3 regions of the Streptomyces sp. MNU89 genome follow, and region 2 is predicted to be linked to each of the others. Evidence: riboswitches for the same ligand, from Rfam matches in the RefSeq annotation. Region 2 holds a riboswitch; each other region holds the start of a gene.
The links. A riboswitch is a leader RNA that binds a small molecule or an ion and turns the genes downstream of it on or off. The one in region 2 is predicted to bind cobalamin.

Region 1 (4,611 bases), 5.4 Mb from region 2:
TGTGGCGGGCCACCCGCCGGGCGCCGTGCTCACCTTCGTCGGCCTCGACCGCATCGGGCTCGGCGGCGGCGCCTGGGCCGCCGTGTGGGTGCTGATCGCGGGCAGCTCGGCCGCCGCGGCCGTCCTGGTGACGCTGCGTGCCGTGGCGGGGGAGCGGTGGGCGCGCCGGGCCGCGCCGTTCGCCGTGCTCGCCCCGGCGGCGGTGTGGGCGGGCGTCTCCGCGGACGCCTACTTCTCGGCCGTCGCCGCCTGGGGGATCGCCCTGCTCGCTCTGGCGTGCCGTCCGGCGGCACGCCGTCCGGCGGCCACCGCGCTGGCCGCAGGGCTGCTGCTCGGCCTCACCGTCCATCTCTCGTACGGGCTGGTGCTGATGGTGATCCCCGCGACCGCCGTCCTGCTGCACGGCCGGACCGTGCGCCCCCTGCTCCCCGCACTCGCCGGCGTGGCCGCCGTCACCGCCGCGTTCACCGCCGCCGGCTTCTGGTGGTACGAGGGCTACGACCTGCTGGTCACCCGCTACTACCAGGGGGTGGCCCGGATCCGCCCGTACAGCTACTGGTTCTTCGGCAACCTAGCCAACGCCGTGATCATCGCCGGGGCCGCTTCCGTCGCCGGGCTGCGCCGCGCCCTGGCCGGCACCGCCGAGACGGTCCGCCGGCTGCGGTCGGGGCGCTCGCTGGACGCCTGCGGTGTCGTGCTCCTCGCCCTCGCGGGCCTCTGCATGATCGCGGCGGCCGACCTCTCCGGGATGAGCAAGGCCGAGACGGAACGGATCTGGCTGCCCTTCGCCCTCTGGCTCCTCCCGGCCGCCGCCCTCCTCCCGGCCCGCCACCACCGCCGCTGGCTGCTGCTCCAAGCGGCGACAGCGCTCTTTCTCAACCACGTTCTGCTTACGGGTTGGTGACGAGACGTCGCCCGGGTGTTGACCGGTATCGCCCCCGAGGGGGACCTTGCCCCCTTTTTGGTTTCATGCCCGGTGCGAACGGAAAGCGACGCCTTGTCACATTCCTGGCAGAACAGGAGTTGCCCATGTTCCACACGCTCAGGTCCCGCTCCGCGGGACTCGCGGCCGGTGCCGCCGCCTCGGCCGTTCTGGTCGGCGGTTCGCTGCTCGGCGCGACATCCGTCCAGGCCGACTCGCAGAACCATCCGCACAAGCCGTACGGGGTCGTCAAGGCCGGGACGCTCAACGAGCGGCAGTACCCCAGCACCGACTCCTCGGTGGTGGGCCAGCTCCACCGGCATGACAAGGTCGGCATCAAGTGCAAGGTGCGCGCCCAGCTGATCCACGGCGACCCCATCTGGTACCACCTGCGGCACAAGGAAGCCTGGGTGAGCGGGAAGTACGTGCACGTTCACGGTTATGTGAAGTGGTGCAAGGACGTCGACCGTCACCACCACCCGCTGACCAACAGCAGGAAGGCCCGTATGGCGAAGGGGTGACCGCACCTCTTCACACCCGGGTGTGAGAAAGGGCCCGGTCCCGGCGGAGGCAGTCCGCCGGGACCGGGCCCGCCGCCGTTCCGCTGGCCGCCGCGGTGCCGCCCGCGGCTGTCCGCCGCCGGGTCCGCGGCCGTCAGCCGAGGCTCTCCGGCCGTTCCCCCTTGGGTCCGATGCCGCGCGTGGTCCGCGGGCCCCGGCTGCGCATGGACGGGTCCTTCTGGAGGGTCTTGTCCGCCGCCTTGGTGGCCTGCTGGTCGGGCACTCCGCTGTCCTCGGCCTCCTTGCGCAGCTTCGCCCGTTTCCGGTCGTACTTCTTGCTGCCGGGCTCCGGCATGGCCGTCACCTCCTCGGTAGTGCGGGCAGGGCCCGCCGACGCCGGACGGGTATCCGGGGCAAAGAGCGTGAAACGGGGCGGATCCCTCCGGCTGCCGCCCGTTCGAAGGGCGCCGGCGCCCCCGCTGCCCCGGCGCCCCGAACCTCGGAGCCGGGTGCCGCCGTGCTTCCGTGCGCCGTCCGGTGTGGGATGTACCGCAGGGTGATCGGCTTGTCCTCCTCACGCGCGGCGCACTACTGTCACAGGGCCTTGGTGCACGGGAAACCGGTGAAGAACCGGTGCGGCCCTCGCCACTGTGATCGGGAAGTCCGGTTCCACCCTCTGGGAGCCACTGGGATGCCGCGGAGCGCCGCGGCACCCGGGAAGGCGGAGTCCGGGCGGCATGACCCGTAAGCCAGGAGACCGGCCAGGGCGCGTCGTCCATCCACGAGGTGCTGGAGAGGTCCGCTTTCCCATGCATATAGCCGAGGGCTACCTGCCCCCCTGGCACGCGGTCGCCTGGAGCGCCGCCGCCGCCCCCTTCGTTCTCCACGGCGTACGGTCGCTGAGCCGCGAGGTGAGGAAGAATCCGGAGAACACCCTGCTGCTCGGTGCCTCCGGTGCCTTCACCTTCGTCCTGTCCGCGCTGAAGATCCCCTCCGTCACGGGAAGTTGCTCACACCCCACCGGCACCGGGCTCGGTGCCATCCTGTTCCGGCCGCCGGTCATGGCGGTGCTCGGCACCATCACCCTGCTCTTCCAGGCCCTGCTGCTGGCGCACGGCGGGCTCACCACCCTGGGCGCCAACGTCTTCTCCATGGCCGTGGTGGGCCCGTGGGCCGGGTACGCCGCCTACCGGCTGGTGAGGGGACTCGGCGCGCCGCTCGCCGCCGCCGTGTTCGCCGGTGCCTTCACCGCCGATCTGAGCACCTACTGCGTCACCAGTGTCCAGCTCGCTCTGGCGTTCCCGGACCCGGCCACCGGACTGCCCGGTGCCCTGGCCAAGTTCGGCTCCGTCTTCGCCGTCACCCAGATCCCCCTCGCCGTCAGCGAGGGCATCCTCACCGTGCTGGTGATCCGGCTGCTGAGCCAGGCCGACGGGACCATCCTGGCCCGGCTCGGCGTGCGGACGGCCGCCGGCGGCCGCCGGCCGGAGCGGTCCCAGGAGGCGGTGACCCGATGAGCCGGAACACCCGGACCAACCTGCTGCTGCTGGCCGTTGTCGCCGTCCTGGCCGCCCTCCCGCTCGTCCTGGGACTCGGCGACGGCATGGAGGAGCCCTTCACCGGCAGTGACGCGCAGGCCGAGACGGCGGTCGAGGAACTCCGGCCGGGCTACGAACCCTGGTTCGCCCCGCTCTACGAACCCCCGTCGGCGGAAGTGGAGTCGGCGCTCTTCGCCCTCCAGGCCGCGATCGGCGCCGGGGTGCTGGCCTACTGCCTCGGGCTGCGCCGAGGACGCCGGCAGGGGGAGGCACGGGCCGCCGCGAGAACGCCGGGAACGGCCGGTCCCGGCACGGCCGCGGCGGGCAAGGCCGAGACGGCGGGTACCGGGGACTCCGTGGGAGGTGCGGCCCCTGACGCGAGGGCGGCCGCGGAGGCGCCACCGGCCGGCGGGGCCCCGGACGTTGCCGGGGACACCCCGGCGCCCGCGTCCGGCGAACGGGGTGGCGGGGGGCCGTCCGGTCCCGGCGGCCGCCCGGCCGCGTAGTCCCGCGTGCTGCCCATCGACGCGGCGGCGCACAGCAGTTGCTGGCGCCGCCGCCACCCCCTGGACAAGGCGGTCCTCGCCCTCGGCCTGACCGTCCTGGCGGTGAGCCTGCCGCCCTGGCCGGGCGCGCCGCTCATCGCCGCCGCCGCGCTCACCGCACTGCTCGGCCCGGCCCGGGTGCCGCCGCGCCGGCTCTGGCGGGCGTACCGGGTGCCGCTCGGCTTCTGCGTCACCGGCGCGCTGCCGCTCCTCGTCCAACTGGGCGGGGAGCGCGGCCTGCTGTCCCTCGCACCGGACGGCCCCGCGCAGGCCGGGCAGCTGCTGCTGCGCACCTCGGCCGCCTCGCTGGGCGTCCTGCTGTTCGCCTTCACCACACCGCTGTCGGATCTGCTGCCGCGTCTCACCCGGGCCGGCGTGCCCCCCGCCGTGACCGACGTCGCGCTGGTGACCTACCGCATCACCTTCCTGTTGCTGGACACCCTCGCGCAGGTGCGGCAGGCCCAGGCAGCGCGCCTCGGCCACACCACGCGCGCCGCCGCCTGGCGCTCGCTGGCCGGGCAGGGGGCGACGGTCTTCCTGCGCGCCTTCTCGCGCGCCGCGCGGATGCAGGACGGACTCGCGGGCCGCGGCTACGACGGGACGCTCCGTGTCCTCGTCACCGGTGCCCCCGTGTCCCGGCGCTTCGTCACCGGCTCCGTCCTGCTGCTCGCCGCGCTGGCGGCGGCCACCCTCGTCCTCGAAAGGCAGCTGTTTTGACGTCCTCCCCTCCCCGCAGGAAGGGGATTCCTGGCTCAGGCCGCCTCCGGGAGCGGCGCTCCCGCAGGTCTTGTGCCCTCGGCACCAGCCGGGTTGAGACCAGCCCGGACGAGCATCACGCGGGCGGAGTTCTTGTCCCTGGGGGACACGGCTCCGCACGTGGTGCAGGTGTAGGTGCGTTCCGAACGGGGCAGTGCGTGCTTGGTTCTCGCTCCGCACGACGCGCAGTCCATGGTGGTGTGCGCGGGGTGCACGAGGCGGATGTCGCGCCCGTGCTTGCGGCCCATCTCGATCAGGGCCGTCTTGGTGGCGCCGACCGCGGCGTCCGCCGCCTTGCGGGCCATGGTGGTCTTGGCGAGGAACTTCGGCCGGAAGTCCTCAACTGCGAT
Region 2 (4,611 bases):
GGCACCTCGGGCAGGGTGAAGAGCACCTGGCTGCCGGGGATCGGCGAGCCGAGGAAGACCGAGAAGACCAGCCGGATGGCGATCACCACCAGGCCGAGCTTGAGGAACGCGCTGTAGCTGCGCGCCCAGGGGGCGTCGGTGCGCCGCGCGGCGACGACGTAGCCGGCGACGGTGGCGAGCAGGGCCAGCAGCAGCGGATTGGTGGTCCGGGACGCGGCGGTGGCCAGACCCAGGGCCCACAGCCACCAGGCCCCGGCGTGCAGGGCGTTGCCGCGCGAGGCCTCGGGCGCACGGGACGCGAGACGCCCGCGGAGCCGCGCCACCGCGGACGGACCCGCGCCCGTCTCCTCCGCGCCCGGCCGCCGGACCGCGCCGTTCGTGCCCCGCTCCGGCCGCCGGGACCGGGGTACGGCGGCCGTCGCGGGCGCGGGGAGCGGCACCGCGGCCCGCCGCGGGCCGGGCGCTGTCGAGAGGGCCGGGACGGGGCGTCCCGGGGGCGCCGGTGCTCATCCGCGGCGTCGGCGGGCCTGCCAGGCGGCGCCCGCGGCGAGGACGGCGACTGCGGCGGCACCCGCGTAGAGACCGGTCGACGAGCCGCCGCCGTCCCCGCCGGCCGGCTCACCGGCACGGTCGTCACCGGAGCGGCCGTCATCCGAGCCGTCGGAACCGCTTCCGCCGGACGGGTCCGCGCCGCCGTCCGCGGCACCCGCGTCCCCGGACACCTGTTCGCCGCAGCCGCGCTCCGGGTAGCCCGCGATCGCGCACAGCAGCGCGGAGGTGTTGTAGCGGAGCGGCTTCGCGACGGCGGCCAGGGCCTCACCGCTGGTCGCGTCCTCCGGCACGGACGCGCACTCCGTGCGAGGTTCCGGGGGCCGTTCGCCGTCCGGCGCGTCCTCGGCGGTACCGAAGTCCAGCAGGAGCGCGACCCGCTTGCGGCCGTCCTCGGCGGGGATGCCCGCGCAGATCTCGTCGAAGCCGGCGGTGCCGCGCGGTTTCGCGGCGTCCTGGGTGTTGACGCTCACCGAGAAGCGGAAGCCCTCGACATCGCCGTCGGCGGGCCTGGCCGTCGCCGGCCCCTCGGTGGCGTAGCTCCAACTGCCGCCGTCCCGCTGCCAGAAGGACCAGTAGCGGTACCCCTCGGCCTGTGCCGGCCCCGCGCCGAGCGCGGTGACGGCGGCCACGAGCAGCAGCACGGCCGGCCCGCGCACCCCGGGGCGCGCGGCCGGACGCCGGCGGGCGCCGGCCCGGGGACGGCCGCCGCCGCGCGGCGCCGTGCCGTGCCGGCCGCCGCCCCGCCGCGTGCCACCCGGGCCGCCACCGTGCGGCTGCTCCGCTCGGTCCGTCTCCGCGCCGAGCGGCCGCGTCCGGCGCGGCCGGGTGCCGTACCGGTCCGTGCCGTCCGGCGCCCGGAGCCCGGTGGTCCGCCGTGGCCGCCCGCTCACGACCGCTTCCTCCGGCCGGCGGTGAGCATCAGGACGGCGCCGGCGACGAGGCCCGCGAGCACGCCCGCGCCCAGGATCCACCAGAGGAGGGAGACGTCGCCGGACCCGGACTTCTCGCCCTCCTCGCCGGCGTCCGCGCCGGCCGCCGGCACCGACTCCGGCTCCGGCCCGGTGGCGTTGAGCTCCTTCACCAGGTCCGTGCCGCCGAAGGAGCGCGGGTCGCCGCCCGCGGCGTGCGCGGCGAGGACCAGGGTGCCCAGACCGGCCGGGTTGTCCGCGGCCCACTCGGCGGAGTTCTTCTCCAGCCAGGCCAGCGGCGCCTCGGCAGCCTCCGGCCGGCCGGCCGCCGCCAGGGCGATCACGGCCTCGGCGGTGTTGGAGTGGTCCGGCACCGGCTCGTCGGCACCGGGCGCGAGCGAGGTGAGGTGCCCGTCCTTCTCCAGCAGCCCGGTGAGGTACGCGGCGGCGCCGGACGCGGCCTCCTCCGGCGTGCGGCCGGCGTCCGCGCCGGAGCCGCACTCCAGCGGCTCGGGCGCGCCGCCGCCCTCGCCGCCGTCCCCGGCGGCCGGGCTGACGGCCAGGCCCTCGCCGTGGCCGGCGAGGACACCGGCCACCGTGGCGTCGGCGTTGGCCAGGAGGCGGCCCTTCTTGTCGGGCTGGAAGGCGTAGGCGCCGCGGTCACCGGCGTCGGCGTCGCAGCCGAGCTGCAGCTCCGCGAGCGCGTCGTACGGGGACTTGCCGCCCGCCCGGGTGGCTCCCGGCTTCTCGCCCGCCGCGGCCAGCGCGCCGACGACCACCGAGGTGGAGTTGGTGTCGCTGGGGGTTCCCGGGAGGTAGCCCCAGCCGCCGTCCTCGTTCTGCACGGACTTCAGCCAGCCGACGGCCTTGCGGACCTCGCCGGTGTGCCCGCCGAGGGCCGCCAGCGCCTGGACGGCGACGGCGGTGGCGTTGCTGTCCACCGGCGTCTTGGCGTCGCACTCGGCGCCGGCGTCCGCGCGGTAGGCGGCGAACGCGCCGGAGGCGCACTGCTGCCCGGTGAGCCAGTCCACGGCTTGGGCGGCCGGGGTGACGCCCGCGGTGTCCTGGGCGAGCAGGGCTATGGACTGCCGCCACACCCCGTCGTAGGACGGGTCCTTGGTGCCGTGCAGCCCGGACGGCGGCTTCGGGGCGGGGGAGGAGGACGGCGCGGCGGTGTCGGCCGAGGCGGCGGGTGCGGCGAGCGCACCCAGCACGGCGGACGCGGCCAGGGCCGCGGCGGTGCGGCGTACGTTCATGGTTTCGGTGCCTTCCGTTGGCGGTTCTCGTGGCGGGGGGCAGCCGGGCACGGCCGACCCCGGCCGCGCGGACCGCACGCGGAGGGCACACCGGGCTCGTCTTCCGTAGACCTCGACGGTGCCGTCCGCGGCCGGGCGCCGCGGAGGGCGCCGCACCGGCGGACGGGAGCCTGTTCGCGCCCGGACAGGTGCTCCGGCTCGTACGGCCGCGCGGGGCGCGGGGTGTACTCACGGTTGCGGGTCAGCGCCGGATTCGCACCGGTCTTCCCCTGTCAGGGCACGGATGAAGTTGTCGGAAGACACCCTAACCGGCCGGTAGAAGATCATCGAACGGGTGTCCGGCCCAGCCCGCCGGCCGCCTCCCGGCACGCCTCTCGGCCCGTCTCCCGGTCCGCGTCGCGGCGTGCGTCCCGGCGGGCCGCGGCGGGCCCGTCCGCAGGGGCGCGGAGCGCTCCGGAAGGGAGTGCCGGACGGGGGGAAGCGGCTGTCCGGGGCGGGCGCCACCCCGGGCGCATGACCGGTTTGACCCAGGTCAGAGGCCGTGTGGAGGGCCGAGAGGAGGCCGTTCGGCGGCATTCGAACTGCCGTAACTTACTCGTGCGTTCCGCACATCAGGGTCGTGACAGCTGTGACTGTTCCGCCGGCGCCCGCCGGTGACAAGCTCGAATCACACCGAGAGGCCCGCACCACCGGACGGGACGAAGGAGCGTCATGGACCTGGGGTACGCCGTGTACTGCGACGCGGACCGCACGTTCTACGACGCCCCGCACCGGCTCTCCGCCGGCACCGAGGACACCCCCGGAGCGCCCGGCGCCCTCTACGAGCACGCCCGCCGCGAGGCTCCCGAGGGATGGCAGCGGCACAGCAACGGCGACTGGCTCGCCTTCCGCCCGCTCGACACCTCGCTGCCCGCCCAGGGCTGGAAGATCCACGTCTCGGCCACGCTCGACAACGCCGAGAAGATCCTCACCCAGGTCTGGGACTACTGCGTGCCGCGGTCGGTGGCCTTCAAGTTCATCCCGGGCCGGCACCTCCTCCGCACCCGCAACGCCAAGTACGCGGACCGGGGCGGCAGCGGCAAGTTCATCACCGTCTACCCGGAGAACGACGAGCAGTTCGGGACCATCGCCCGCGAGCTCGGCGAACTCCTCGACGGAGAGCCCGGCCCGTACATCCTCAGCGATCTGCGCTGGGGCGCCGGCCCGGTCCACGTGCGCTACGGCAGCTTCACCGAACGGCACTGCTACGACGAGCAGGGCGTCCTGCGCCCCGCCGTGGAGAACGCCGAGGGGAAGCTCGTACCCGACCGCCGGGACCCGGCCTTCCACATACCCGGCTGGGTGGAGCCCCCGGCCTGCCTCACCCCGCACATCGAGGCCCGCACGGCCACCCGCACCACCGGCATCCCGTACCGCATCGAGAAGGCCCTGCACTTCTCCAACGGCGGCGGTGTCTACGCCGGGACGGACACCCGCACCGGCGAGAAGGTCGTCCTCAAGGAGGCCCGGCCCCACGCGGGTCTCGCGGCCGACGGAGCCGACGCCGTGAGCAGGCTGGAGCGCGAACGCGCCGCCCTCGAACGCCTGTCGGGGCTGCCGTACACCCCGGAGGTGCGCGACTCCTTCGTCCTCGGCGACCACCACTTCATGGTGATGGAGTTCCTGGAGGGCAAGCCGCTCAACACCTTCTTCGCCCGCCGGCACCCGCTCATCGAGGCCGACCCCTCACCGGAGGCGCTCGCCGGATACACGGACTGGGCGATACGGATGCACGGCATGGTGACCGAGGCCGTGGAGGCGGTCCACGCCCGCGGCGTCGTCTTCAACGACCTGCATCTGTTCAACATCATGGTCTCCGAGGACGAATCCTCCGTCGCCCTCCTCGACTTCGAGGC
Region 3 (4,611 bases), 3.0 Mb from region 2:
CGATCCGGGCCCGCAGCGCCTCCCACCGCTCCGGCCACCGGGGCCGGACGCCGTAGTGGTCGGGGTGGAGCACGCCGCGCGAGGCGCGGGTGGAGGACCAGGCCGGGTGCGGACCGTGCCGTCCGGCGAGATCGCAGGAGGTCTCGTAGGCCGCGAGCATGATCCGCTCGGAGATCTCGGTGGAGAGCCGGGCCGCCGCGGGGGAGTCGAACGGCAGCCGCAGCCGGAAGAAGACGTCCTGCAGCCCCATCACCCCGAGTCCGACCGGGCGCCAGCGCCGGTTGGAGGCGGCGGCCTGCGGGGTGGGGTAGAAGTTGATGTCCACGACCCGGTCGAGGAAGGCCACGGCGGTGCGGACGGTGGCGTCCAGCCGCTCCCAGTCCATCGCCTCCGCCACCGCGGCCTCACCGGTACCGGCGTCCGCCGCGACATGGGCCGCGAGGTTGACCGACCCGAGATTGCAGACGGCGGTCTCCCCGTCGTCCGTGACCTCCAGGATCTCGGTGCAGAGATTCGAGGAGTGGACGACCTTGCCGGGCTCGGCGGTCTGGTTCGCGGTCCGGTTGGCGGCGTCCTTGAACGTCATCCAGCCGTTGCCGGTCTGCGCGAGCGTGCGCATCATCCGGGCGTACAACTGCCGTGCGGGCAGCCGCCGGACGGCGAGCCCGGCCTCCTCGGCCCGGCGGTAGGCCGCGTCGAACTCGGCGCCCCACAGGTCCGGCAGCGCGGGCACGTCGGAGGGGGAGAAGAGCGACCACTCGGCGTCGGCCTCCACCCGGCGCATGAACTCGTCCGGGATCCAGTTGGCCAGATTGAGATTGTGCGTGCGGCGGGCCTCCTCGCCGGTGTTGTCCCGCAGCTCCAGGAACTCCTCGATGTCGGCGTGCCAGGGCTCCAGGTAGACGCAGGCCGCTCCCTTCCGCCGGCCGCCCTGGTTGACGGCGGCGACGGAGGAGTCGAGCGTGCGCAGGAAGGGGACGATCCCGCCGGAGTGGCCGTTGGTGCCGCGGATCAGGGCGCCCCGGGAGCGGATCCGGCTGAACGGCAGGCCGATGCCGCCCGCGTGCTTGGAGAGCCGGGCGACCTGGTGGTAGCGCTCGTAGAGGGAGTCCAGCTCGTCGAGCGGGGAGTCCAGCAGATAGCAGGAGGACATCTGCGGGTGCCGGGTGCCGGAGTTGAAGAGGGTGGGGGAGCTGGGGAGGTAGTCCAGGCGGCTCATCAGCCGGTGGAGCGAGGCGACCTCGTCCACGGCCGCGGGCGAGTCGTCCGCGGCCAGCCCGCAGGCAACCCGGAGCAGGAAGTACTGCGGGGTCTCGATGACCTGCCGGCTCACCGGATGGCGCAGCAGGTAGCGGCTGTGCAGGGTCCGCAGCCCGAAGTAGCCGAAGCGGTCGTCGGCGCCGTCGGCGAGCGACATCTCCACCAGGGTGTTCAGCCGCGCCGCGTGCTCGCGTACGAAGGCGGCGGTGCGGTCGGCGATCAGGCCTTCCCGGTGGCCGGCCGCGATCGAGTCCGGGAAGGAGACCGCGCCCTGGCCGGCCGCCTCGTCCGCGATGGCACGGCTGAGGAGCCGGGCCGCCAGTCGCGAGTACACCGGGTCCTCGGAGATCAGCCCGGCCGCGGCCTCCGTCGCGAGCTCGCGCAACGCGGCCTCGTCCGCGCCGGGTTCGCGGCCGCGCAGCACGGCGGCGGCCACCCGGCCCGGGTCGGCGGCGGGCAGATCGGCCGTCAGCCCGGTGAGGAGGCGCAGCAGCGCGGTACCGGGGGCGTCCCGGCCGGCGGTCGCTGTGCCGCCGCTGTCGGCTGATGCGGGATCGGCGGGCGCGATGGTCACGGAGAACTCTCCCTCGCTCGGCAGGGCCGCGGTGACGGAGCGCGGGGCGCGTGCGGTCCCCGTGCGCCCGGAGGGGGCAGGAGACAGCGCGACGTCCACCGGCCCAATCCCCGGAGCCCGGACGGAATCGACGCCGGCTCGGTCGAGCCGGACGTGGCCGACGGCAGGCGCTCGGACTCGAAGGCAGGCGAAAGCCGCCTTCACACCGTTGCGGGACAGTTCAGGATTCGCACCGGATTCCCCTGGCGCGTCAGCGAGCATGAGCATACATCTTGTGTCGCTTTCCGCGAGCGGCACTAGATGTTGTGTATCCCGGCGCACGGGGGCGCTTTGCAGGGGAACACGTCCGAGGCCGCCCCCGGAGCGCGCGGTGAGCGGGAACCGGGCCGCCGGGAAGGGCGGGTGTTCCCATTCGGGATCCCGGAAAAGTCCTCCGCGCACCGGAGCGGCGTGCGGCCGGCAGCCCGGGGCGCACCCCGGCGCGCCCGGGCACGCCGATGGCCCCGGCGCGGGGCCGGGGCCATCGGGCGGTTCGGGCGGTTCGGCCGGAGCGGGGGCGTCAGCAGCAGCGGAAGCCCTCGCGGGGGTCGGCCTCACGGCCGTCCACGCGCTGCTTCTCGAACTCGCGGCGGCTCAACACCTTTGCGTCCGGATCACACTTCCGTGCGTGGGCGACGTACCGGTCGTAGGTGGCCTCCCCGGTCGCCTCCCGCCAGAGGAAGCGGATCCTGGCGGCCTTCTCCCTCAGCGCGGGGCTCACGAGGAACTCCCCGTGCCGGTGCTCTCCTTGCCGTCCGCGCCGGCACCGGCCGCGACGAGTTCGGCCTTCTCCTCCTTGGTGAGCCACAGGGCGGCCGGGGCCACGAGCTTCGACTCCACGTAGGGCACCTCCTCCAGTTTGGCCTGCGCGGGATTGCGGATCGCCTTGACGCATACCCGCCCGGCGTCGACGAGCACCACGACGACCAGCAGGAGGAAGAGGACGGAGAGGACGCCGTCCACCGTCGCGTTGGTGACGACGGTGTGCATGTCGCCCATGTCCTTGGCGGGCGGCAGCACCTTGCCGTCCTCGATGGCCTCCTGGTATATGGAGCGCTGTGTGAAGAAGCCGATCTTCGGGTCACCCGAGAAGATCTTCTGCCAGCTCGCCGTGAAGGTCACCACGACGTCCCAGGCCAGCGGGATACCGGTGACCCAGGCCCACTTGAGCCGTCCGGACTTGATGAGCAGCGTGGTGGCGACGGCCAGCGCGACGGCCGCCAGCAGCTGGTTGGCGATACCGAACAGCGGGAAGAGCTGGTAGATGCCGCCCAGCGGGTCGTGGACGCCGACCCAGAGGAAGTAGCCCCAGAGGCCGACGACGACCGCGCTCGCGATCCAGGCACCCGGCTTCCAGCTGACGTCCCGGAAGGGCTTGTAGACGTTGCCGAGCATGTCCTGGAGCATGAACCGGCCGACGCGGGTACCGGCGTCCACCGTGGTGAGGATGAACAGCGCCTCGAACATGATGGCGAAGTGGTACCAGAAGGCCTTCATCCCGGCGCCGCCGAAGACCGAGGAGAAGATCTCCGCCATACCGACGGCCAGTGTCGGGGCGCCGCCGGTCCGCGACAGCAGGGAGTCCTCCTCCACCGCCGCGGCGGCCGCGGCCAGATCACCGGGGGAGATGGTGTAGCCGAGGTTCGCGACCGCCTCGGAGGCGGACTGCACCGAGTCGCCGATCAGGCCGGCCGGTGAGTTCATCGCGAAGTAGAGGCCGGGGTCGATGATGGACGCGGCCACCAGGGCCATGATCGCCACGAAGGACTCCATCAGCATGGAGCCGTAGCCGATCATGCGGACCTGGGTCTCCTTCTGGATCATCTTCGGGGTGGTGCCCGAGGAGACCAGGGCGTGGAAGCCGGAGAGCGCGCCGCAGGCGATGGTGATGAAGACGAACGGGAAGAGCGAGCCGGCGAAGACCGGTCCGGCGCCCGAGCTCGCGAACTCGGTGACCGCGGGCATCTTCAGGGTCGGCAGGGCGAACGCCACCCCGAGGGCCAGCAGGACGATCGTGCCGATCTTCATGAAGGTGGACAGGTAGTCACGCGGGGCCAGCAGCATCCACACCGGCAGGACCGAGGCGAAGAAGCCGTAGACCACGAGCCAGATCACCAGGGTGCCGGGCTGCAGGGTGAAGGTCTCCGCCCACGAGGACTCGGCGACCCAGCTGCCGGAGATGATCGCGAGCAGCAGCAGCGCCACACCGATGACCGACACCTCGGTCACCCGGCCCGGGCGCAGCACCCGCAGGTAGAAGCCCATGAAGAAGGCGATCGGGATCGTCATCGCGATGGAGAAGGTGCCCCACGGCGAGTGCGCCAGGGCGTTGACGACGACGAGCGCCAGCACCGCCAGCAGGATGATCATGATGGCGAAGATGGCGATCAGAGCCGCGGCGCCGCCGAACGGGCCGATCTCCTCCCGGGCCATCTGCCCCAGCGACTTGCCGTCCCGGCGCATGGAGAAGAACAGCGTCACCATGTCCTGGACCGCGCCGGCGAAGATCACGCCGACGATGATCCATATGGTGCCGGGGAGGTAGCCCATCTGCGCGGCCAGCACGGGGCCCACCAGCGGGCCGGCTCCGGCGATGGCGGCGAAGTGGTGGCCGAGCAGCACGCGCCGGTCGGTGGGGTGGAAGTCGACACCGTTGTCGAGCCGCTCCGCCGGGGTGGCCCGTGTCTTGTCGGCCTTCAGGACGCGGTTGGCGATGAACCGGGAGTAGAAGCGGTAGG

Region 1: linked by a shared signal. The riboswitch ahead of E4N63_RS00825 (energy-coupling factor ABC transporter permease) and the one ahead of E4N63_RS23605 (prenyltransferase/squalene oxidase repeat-containing protein) in region 2 are both predicted to bind cobalamin.
Region 3: linked by a shared signal. The riboswitch ahead of E4N63_RS10540 (ribonucleoside-diphosphate reductase subunit alpha) and the one ahead of E4N63_RS23605 (prenyltransferase/squalene oxidase repeat-containing protein) in region 2 are both predicted to bind cobalamin.

Annotation. Positions count from the first base shown of each region.
Region 1 covers NZ_JAJKLL010000001.1:173,145-177,755, reverse strand. The annotation lists gene E4N63_RS00840 (hypothetical protein) at 1-904, shown strand, start outside; gene E4N63_RS00835 (SH3 domain-containing protein) at 1,030-1,443, shown strand; gene E4N63_RS00830 (hypothetical protein) at 1,577-1,777, opposite strand; cobalamin riboswitch at 2,011-2,203, shown strand; gene E4N63_RS00825 (energy-coupling factor ABC transporter permease) at 2,232-2,939, shown strand; gene E4N63_RS00820 (energy-coupling factor ABC transporter substrate-binding protein) at 2,936-3,466, shown strand; gene cbiQ (cobalt ECF transporter T component CbiQ) at 3,473-4,222, shown strand; gene E4N63_RS00810 (transposase) at 4,258-4,611, opposite strand, start outside.
Region 2 covers NZ_JAJKLL010000001.1:5,527,779-5,532,389, forward strand. The annotation lists partial or broken gene E4N63_RS23595 (energy-coupling factor transporter transmembrane protein EcfT) at 1-323, opposite strand, end outside; gene E4N63_RS23600 (SCO2322 family protein) at 507-1,193, opposite strand; gene E4N63_RS23605 (prenyltransferase/squalene oxidase repeat-containing protein) at 1,439-2,716, opposite strand; cobalamin riboswitch at 2,882-3,043, opposite strand; gene lanKC (class III lanthionine synthetase LanKC) at 3,428-4,611, shown strand, end outside.
Region 3 covers NZ_JAJKLL010000001.1:2,491,613-2,496,223, reverse strand. The annotation lists gene E4N63_RS10540 (ribonucleoside-diphosphate reductase subunit alpha) at 1-1,834, opposite strand, end outside; cobalamin riboswitch at 1,979-2,111, opposite strand; gene E4N63_RS10535 (YbdD/YjiX family protein) at 2,394-2,594, opposite strand; gene E4N63_RS10530 (carbon starvation CstA family protein) at 2,591-4,611, opposite strand, start outside.